Regions from separate parts of the Salinicola sp. 4072 genome, predicted to be linked through region 1. Evidence: riboswitches for the same ligand, from Rfam matches in the RefSeq annotation. Region 1 holds a riboswitch; the other holds the start of a gene.

Region 1 (4,398 bases):
GTATCGCTGCCCTGGAGTCTGCCGTATCTGTGCGCCGCCGCGCGGCTGGTGGCGCCGCGGGCCTTTCTGGGCGTGATGATCGCCGAGTGGCTTGCCACCGGAACGGGCATCGGCAATCTGCTCAACGTCGCTCGCGGATCGCTGGACTACGGTCTGGTCTGGGCCGTGGTGGTCGCCGCCGTCCTGGTGTCGGTGCTGCTCTATCTGATGGTGACCGTCATCGAGCAGCGCGTGCTGAGGCGCTTTGCGATGACGCCCGTACAGTAACGTCAATATCTCCATTCAGAGCCTGAGGTCGATATGAATCATAAATCCGACGTACGCCGGCGGGTGTTCGCCAATCTGCGCAAGGTCGCCTTTCCCGACAGTCGCTTTCACTTCGATTTCGGCGAGTTCATCGCCGACTTCCAGAACCGGGAGGACGCGACCCGTCGCCTGGTCGCGCATCCGTTCTATCAACAGGCATCGACCCTTTTCATCACGCCGGACAATTGCCTGGAAGAGCTGCGTCACCGTGCGCTGCTCGACGGCAAGACGGTGCTGATGACGACCTATTCGATCAAGCGCGGTTTCTGGCTGCTCGATCCCGCCGAGATTCCGGAGGAAATGTACCTTTATGCCGCGACGCTGGACGGCATGGAGCGGATGGGACGGCCGATCTCGCTGACGGAGATCCGCGAGCGGCCCAGGACCGATTTCATGGTGACGGGCACCGGCGCGATCAACGAAGCCGGCATCCGCTTCGGCAAGGGCCACGGTTACTTCGATGCCGAGTGGGGCATGCTCTATCGCATCGGCAACATCGATGTGAATACCCCCTCGGCAGCTCTGGTCCATGACTGCCAGGTACTCGAGGAGGAGCTGCATCCGGAGGTCTTCGATACCGTTTCGGACGTGATCTTCACGCCGACCCGCACGATCGAAGTCGATGCGCCCCACAAGCCCACCGTGGGCATCGTGTGGCAACTGCTGGATCAGCAGATGTACGACACGATTCCGCCGCTGCAGGAGCTGTGCCGAATGGAAGCGCTGGGCACGATCTGAGGGCCAAGCCAAGCCAAGCCAAGCCAAGACGCAGACGTCGGGCGCGATGCCCGACGCCGCGAGCGGCTACACCTCTCGGTAGAGTTCGCCACCTTCGCGCCTGAAGCGTTCTGCCTGCTCCTCCATGCCGGCCGCTTTCTCGGCGGCGATTCCGGTATCGTCGCCAAAGCGTTCGCGCACTTCCTGGGTGATCTTCATCGAGCAGAACTTCGGCCCGCACATCGAGCAGAAGTGCGCCACCTTGGCGGAATCCTTGGGCAGCGTCTCGTCATGGAAGGCGCGGGCGGTGTCCGGGTCCAGCCCCAGGTTGAACTGATCCTCCCAGCGGAATTCGAAGCGGGCTTTCGACAGCGCGTTGTCGCGGCGTTGCGCGCCGGGATGCCCCTTGGCGAGATCGGCGGCATGGGCGGCGATCTTGTAAGTGATGATGCCGGTCTTGACGTCATCCTTGTTGGGCAGGCCCAGGTGCTCCTTGGGCGTGACGTAGCAGAGCATCGCGCAGCCGTACCAGCCGATCTGCGCCGCGCCGATGCCGGAGGTGATGTGATCGTAGCCCGGGGCGATGTCGGTGGTCAGCGGGCCTAGCGTGTAGAACGGCGCTTCGTCGCAGCACTCGAGCTGCTTGTCCATGTTCTCCTTGATCAGCTGCATCGGCACGTGGCCGGGGCCTTCGATCATCACCTGGACGTCGTGTTTCCAGGCGATCCGGGTCAGCTCGCCCAGCGTTTCCAGCTCGGCGAACTGGGCCTCGTCGTTGGCATCGGCGATCGACCCCGGACGCAGGCCGTCGCCCAGCGAGAACGAGACGTCGTAGGCCTTCATGATTTCGCAGATGTCTTCGAAGTGGGTATAGAGGAAGCTCTCCCGGTGGTGGTACAGGCACCACTTGGCCATGATCGAGCCGCCGCGGGAGACGATGCCGGTCACGCGCCTGGCCGTCATCGGCACGTGGTGCAGGCGCACGCCGGCATGGATGGTGAAGTAGTCCACACCCTGTTCGGCCTGTTCGATCAGAGTGTCGCGGAAGATCTCCCAGGTCAGGTTCTCCGCGACGCCATTGACCTTCTCCAGCGCCTGGTAGATCGGCACCGTGCCGATGGGCACCGGCGAGTTGCGGATGATCCATTCCCGCGTCTCGTGAATGTTCTGGCCGGTGGAGAGATCCATGATGGTGTCCGCGCCCCAGCGGATGCCCCAGGTCATCTTGTCGACCTCTTCCTCGATCGAGGAGGTCACGGCCGAATTGCCCAGGTTGCCGTTGATCTTCACCAGGAAGTTGCGGCCGATGATCATCGGCTCGCTCTCCGGGTGATTGATGTTGGCCGGGATGATCGCCCGGCCGCGGGCGACTTCGTCACGCACGAACTCGGGAGTAATCTCGTCGGGGAGATGGGCACCGAAGGACTCGCCAGGGTGTTGATGATCCAGCATCGGGTCGGTATCGAGGGTGCGGGCCTCCCGCCGGCGCTGGTTCTCGCGGATGGCGATGAACTCCATCTCCGGCGTGACGATGCCCTGGCGCGCGTAGTACAGCTGGGTGACGTTGCGTCCTTCCCTGGCCCGCCTCGGCGTGCGCTTCAGCTCGAAGCGCAGCGTCGATAGACGCAGATCCTCGGCACGAACGCGGCCGTAGGTCGAGCTGGGGCCGTCGAGCCATTCGGTGTCGCCGCGCTCGTCGATCCATTGGCGGCGCAGTTCCGGCAGGCCACGGCGGATATCGATGTCGGCAGCCGGGTCGGTGTAGGGGCCGGAGGTGTCGTAGACGGTGAGCGGCGCGTTGGGTTCGAGTCCGCTTCGGGTCTGCGTGGGCGAGAGCGAGATTTCGCGCATCGGCACCCGGATATCCGGACGCGAGCCTTCGACATAAACCTTGGTCGAGGCCGGTAGCGGCGCGATGGCGGCGCTGTCGACGCGGGCGGTTTCAGCCAGAAATTGTGGGGATTTCATGTTCGGTTGTGCTCCGTGGCATGACTTGCCAGGCATATTTGCCAAGGCTATCGGGGTCAGGCCGGCGCACAGCGCAGGAGGGGAAAACCGGCACGGGCGAGTCTTCTCTCACGCCACGGTTTCCGCTTGATCCCTACGCCGGTACTAGCCGGATCAGGTTCGTCGGGATCCGCCGTGGCGCCGTCGAATGAATCCCGGCGCAGGACGATCTCAGCCGGTTCCACCGGCACCCCGTCAAGCTGGCGACATCGTGCATCGCCACGGGCAGTCTGTGACGAGGGGCGGGCGAGGTCAAGCCGGCCGTGTGGCGGCGGTCACGGCCGGGCCTGCGAGGAGGGAACGCGTCACGGGTCGAGGGAGCGCGTTATGGATCGAGGGGGCGCGTTATGGATCGAGAGGGCGCGTTATGGATCGAGAGGGCGCGTTATGGATCGAGAGGGCGCTGGACCAGATCGATGAACGAGCGGGCCTGGGGCGTCAGGTGGTGGCGGGCATGGGTCAGCCAGACTTCGGACACGGCATCGGCATCGCTCAACGGGCGGTAGCGGACATTGTCGATCCGGATGTGCTGGAACGAGGCGGGAAGAACCGATACGCCCATGCCGGCCGCTACGAGGCTGATGATGGTGTTCGGGCCGCCGACTTCCTGCACCAGCCGGGGCGTCAGGCCACGCTTGGCGAACAGGGTGTTGAACTGATCGAGCAGGCCGGTGCCGGCAGCGGGCGAGAAATAGACGAAGGGGTGAATCGCCAGGGCTTCGAGCGTCAGCGGTAGCGCGCTGCCACCGAGCGGCCCCTGCTCGTTGACCACGGCCATCAGCGGTTCGCGAATCAGAGTGAAGGCGTCGAGACCCTCCGGCAGGGTGGCGGGGCGCATGATGCCGATATCCAGATCGCCCTCGAGCAGCGGGGCGACCTGGCGCTGGCTGTTGAGCTCGTGCATGCGCAGCTCGACATCGGGATAGCGCTGGCGGTAACGCATCAGCGTGCGCGGCAGCGTCGGGCTCAAGGGCACCGAGGTGGTGAAGCCGATACGCAGCTGGCCAGCTTCGCCACGCCCGAGCCGGGACACCAGCCGGGTGGCGCGCTCGGTTCGTGCCAGGATGTCGCGCGCCTCGTCGAGGAAGACCCGGCCGGCTTCGGTCAGCTCGACGCGGCGGTTGGTCCGGGTCAGCAGGCGTGTGCCCAGCTCGCGCTCCAGCGCCTGGATCTGCTGGCTCAGCGGCGGCTGCGAGATTCCCAGCCGCTCGGCCGCGCGGCTGAAATGCAGCTCTTCGGCCACGGCGACGAAGTAGCGCAGATAGCGCAGTTCCATTGAGTCGCTAAACCTCTCAAAAGCGTCGAATAATATATTAGAAAGCTTAATGGTGGCGGCGTAACCTACCAAGATCTAAATCAACTCGGCGC
Region 2 (4,398 bases), on a different contig from region 1:
TGACGTTGACCATGTCGACGTCGTCCAGGCTCAGGCCGCTGTTCTCGAGCATGGCCGACAGCAGAACCTCTTCGACGCCGCCGACTGAGTATCCGACCTTCTTCCCGGCGAGCTGGGAAAGGTCTTCGATACCGCTATCCGCGCGTACCAGCAACGCGTTCAACGGCGTCGCGATCAGTGTGCCGACGCGAACGACCGGAAGCCCCTGATCTACCTGCAAATGCAGCTGCGGCTGATAGCTGACCGCAAGATCGATCCGCCCGGCGGCGACCAGCTTGGGCGGGACGCTGGGATCGGCCGGGGCCTGAATGTCGACATCCAGTCCGCGTTTCTCGAACAGCCCGCGCTGCTTGGCGATGACGATCGGCGCGTGAACCGGATTGACGTACCAGTCGAGCATCACGCTCAGCGGAATCATCTGTGGCGGCGCCAAGGCATCTTCGTCTTCCTGCGCCAAGATCGGCGTCGCCAGGATCAGGCCCAGCAGCGCCAGGCTCATCGCCAGTCCGCGCCGCCACAGTGTCGATCGTTGGGTTGCACGTTGGGTTGCCATTGCTTGTTCCCCTGTCATTTTGATGTATTCATGAAGGCATGCATGGTTGATACGATTCGCTGGAAAGACCCGGTGTGATCTCGTTTCAAGGCCCGGATTCCACGCGATCCCGGTGCCAGGGCATCGACAGCCTCAATGCCGCATCGACGCCGAAGTAGAGCAGGACGGCAAACGCCACGAGCACGACCAGAGCGGCAAACATCAGGTCGATCTGCAACCGTGCATTGGCATTGAGCATCAAGTAGCCCAGCCCCTGGCTGGAGCCGACCCACTCACCGATCACCGCGCCGATCGGCGCCGCGCTGGCTGCCATCCGCAGCCCGGAAGCGAGCGACGGCAGGGCGGCCGGCAGTTGCACCTTCAGCAGCTGCTGGCGCCGGCTCAGCCCGAAGGTGCGGGCCAGATCGAGCCAGCCTTGTGGTGTCTGCCGCAGCCCGTCGTAGCCGGTCGACGCGACCGGAAAGTAGATGATGACCATGGCCATCAGAATCTTCGGGCCCAGGCCGTAACCGAGCCACAGCATCAGGATTGGCGCCAGCGCGAACAGCGGGATGGCCTGACTGATCAGCAATAGGGGCAGTAGCGTGCGGCGCAGGGCGCGGAAGCGAGCCAGCGCCAGCGCCGTTGCCAGCCCCAGCAGGATGCCGCCGATCAGCCCGGCCACTATCTCGATGGCGGTGATGCCGGCATGATGAGCAAGCAACGCGCGCTGTTCGATCAGCGCGCTACCGACGGCCGTCGGCGAGGGCAGGATGTAGCGTGGCACGCCGGTCAGCATCAGTACCAACTGCCAGATGGCAACAAGGACGACGAGCGCCCCCACGGGGCGAACGAGTCGGCCCGGTGCAATCTTCTCAAGCATGTGCCGACTCCTGCAGCCGAGTGACGAGCTCGGCCTGACGACGCTGCAGGTCGACATTGTCGAGCGGGCGCGGGCGAGCGCCTTCGGGCACGGGTATCGATACCAGGTGGGCGGGCTCACCCTGCAGGATCAGGATTCGATCGGCCAGGCGCAGCGCCTCGAGCGGATCGTGCGTCACCATGATTACCGTGCGGTCGGCCAGGAGCCGGCTGGCAAGGTCATGCAGCTCCAGCCGGGTAATGGCGTCGACCGCCGAGAAGGGTTCGTCCATCAGGACGACGCTGGCATCCTCGAACAGCGTGCGGGCGAGGGCGACGCGCTGGCGTTGCCCGCCGGAGAGTTCGTCCGGCCACTGGCCGGCTTTGTCGGCGAGACCGACCTGGTCCAGCAGGCGCTCGGCATGCTGGCGATCCTCGGGCTTGGGTCGCCCTCGCCAATGCGCACCCAGCATCACGTTATCCACCACGCGCTGCCAGGGAACGAGAAGGTCCTGCTGCGCCATCCAGGCGAGACGGCCCGCCAACGGCGCGCCGTCGCTGGTAGCGAGATCGAGATGATGGTTGTCAGGCAGTCTCAGGCTGGCGATCATGCGCAGCAAGGAACTCTTGCCGCTGCCGCTGCGACCGAGCAGGCAGGTCCAGCTGCCCGCATCGAACCGGGCCTGAAGCCCGTGGAACAACGGGCGATCGCCGAAGGTCAGCGAAGCCTGGCGGACGATGAGTCCGGGTGGTGGCATGACAACTCCCATCGGGGCCGGGCGAAGTCATGCGAGAACTGCTGGCATTTCCTCCGCCGGTATTAGCCGGTTCAGGTTCAAGGGTTGTGCATACCGCACTCTCAGCCCGTCGCATGGGCACCCCTATCCAGTGCCTGCGATTGTACGCCGACCATCACCGCCTGCCCACCGGCGATGATCGGACCGACACAAGGACGAAGTGCATTGACGATGCGAGACCTTGCGATCCGCGCGGATGACGAACTCACCCGGCGCATGACAGCGTTGACGGGCAAGTCGCTGACGCCGTTGGCGCTACGCTGGCCGGACAGCGCCAACTGGCTGTGGCGTAGCGAAGAGCTTTCCCCGCAGTTGCTGAAGTTGGCGAGGAGATCGCCCGCAAACGACGGTTTCTGGTGGGGTATCCAGCAGCTGTTCGGGTTCGACCGTTGGCAAGTTCCCGAGGCCCTGACCCGCGTGCCGGGGTGGCTGCCACCCCATTTGCCGATGGCGCCGCTGCCGATGACGTTCCTCGACCGGCTGCAGCAGGCGCCGCTCTGGAGCCTGCCATGGCGTCATGCCGCCCCGCCTGTAATGAGCGAGACGTTGGCCGCGCGACTCGGCGATCAACTGGCGCTACTGCACCAGGAGGCACAGCCGGGGTTTGGTCACCCAGTTGGTGACATCTCGCCGCTGTCGAGTTGGCCGGAGCGTGCTCGCGCTTTCGTGGAGAATCACCCCCGGCGCGACTGGATAGGCCACATGCCGAGCTGGCCGCAGCCCGCGAAGAGCGTCTGGTGCCTGCCGGATCTGCGCAGCGATCAATTTCTCGAAGGCGCGACGGACTGGCTATGGAGCGACTGGGAAGCGCTGGTGTGGGCGCCGCTGGAGCTGGATCTCTGCCTGCTAGAACTGCTGCTGGAAAACGCCGGCCACCGCGATGCCTTCATCGCCGCTTATGGTCGCCGTCATCCGATACCGGATCTCACCGACTATCGCCCCGGAATGCGAGCGCTGGCGGTGCTGCTGGCGCTGCATGGAGAAGGCGCCGGGGAGCGGGTGATCGCCCATCCACACTGGCTAGAAGATTAAATTTGCAGCAATTTTCGACCCCGCAAGACTTCGCCTGCATGGCATACTAGGGTCTGTTGCCGTTTCATGCACGGCCGCGCCGGAACCAGTTTTTGTGCGGGGCAAGGCGTGAGGAATGTGATTTGGTCGTTCCAAATGAATGACGAAAAATGCAGCACCGTGCAAAAACCGGCCCGGCCCTTCGGGTTGCGCGGCAAATGGCGCCATGCGGCGTTGCGGGATTGGAAAAGGGAACCACCCTTATCGGCATCCCGCGCCTGGCCTGACACCATTTGGCGCAGCAACGCGGTTCGCGCCGAAACGGCAACAGACCCTGGATCATCCCGACTCATAACCGATGGCTGAGAATTGGACTCGATCAATAGCCTGTTTCTTGTGTGTGGGGCACTGATAGCCCTCAGTATTCTGGCCAGCCGGGTGTCGTCCCGGATCGGCGTACCGCTGCTCGTTCTCTTTCTGGGCCTGGGTATGCTCGCCGGGGAGGAAGGTGTACTCGGCCTGCAGTTCGATGATTACTCTCAGGCGTTTCTGATCGGCCACCTGGCGCTGGCGATGATTCTGCTCGACGGCGGCCTTCGCACGCGCTTCCGGACCTTCCGCGTGGGGCTCAGGCCGGCACTGTCGCTGGCCACCATCGGGGTCTTCCTGACCAGCGGTATTCTGGGCCTGCTGGCCATGTGGCTAATGGATCTGACGCTTACCGAAGGCTTGCTGGTGGGGGCGATCGTCGGCTCGACGGACGCCGCAGCGGTCTTCTCCATGCTCAAGGGGCAGGGCGTCAATCTCAACGAGCGCGTGGGGGCAACGCTCGAGATCGAATCCGGTACCAACGATCCGATGGCGATCTTTCTCACCATCACTCTCGCCGAATTGCTGACCGGTGCCGTCGGAGGTGTATGGGAGACGCTGATGCGCTTCTTCCTGCAGTTCGGGCTGGGGCTTGCCGTCGGGTTGGGCGGCGGCTGGGTATCGGCCAAGCTGCTGCGTTATCTGGATCTGGCACCGGGGCTCTATTCGCTGTTGGCGCTCGCGCTGGGGTTCTGCATTTTCGGCGCCACCAGCGCTGCTGGCGGCAGCGGCTTCCTGGCCATCTATCTCACCGGTCTGATGATCGGCAACCAGCCCGGTCGCCATCTCACGCATATTCTTCCCGTCCACGACGGGCTGGCCTGGCTG

The links. A riboswitch is a leader RNA that binds a small molecule or an ion and turns the genes downstream of it on or off. The one in region 1 is predicted to bind thiamine pyrophosphate.
Region 2: another riboswitch for thiamine pyrophosphate. It lies ahead of R3F72_RS07160 (ABC transporter ATP-binding protein); the one in region 1 lies ahead of thiC (phosphomethylpyrimidine synthase ThiC).

Annotation. Positions count from the first base shown of each region.
Region 1 is NZ_JAXOVV010000001.1:247,108-251,505, reverse strand. Features, by position in the region: gene R3F72_RS01100 (ABC transporter permease) at 1-267, shown strand, start outside; gene R3F72_RS01095 (5-formyltetrahydrofolate cyclo-ligase) at 301-1,044, shown strand; gene thiC (phosphomethylpyrimidine synthase ThiC) at 1,111-2,991, opposite strand; TPP riboswitch at 3,105-3,235, opposite strand; gene R3F72_RS01085 (LysR family transcriptional regulator) at 3,416-4,306, opposite strand.
Region 2 is NZ_JAXOVV010000007.1:43,529-47,926, reverse strand. Features, by position in the region: gene R3F72_RS07170 (ABC transporter substrate-binding protein) at 1-553, opposite strand, end outside; gene R3F72_RS07165 (ABC transporter permease) at 639-1,415, opposite strand; gene R3F72_RS07160 (ABC transporter ATP-binding protein) at 1,408-2,151, opposite strand; TPP riboswitch at 2,183-2,286, opposite strand; gene R3F72_RS07155 (hypothetical protein) at 2,407-3,222, shown strand; gene R3F72_RS07150 (potassium/proton antiporter) at 3,571-4,398, shown strand, end outside.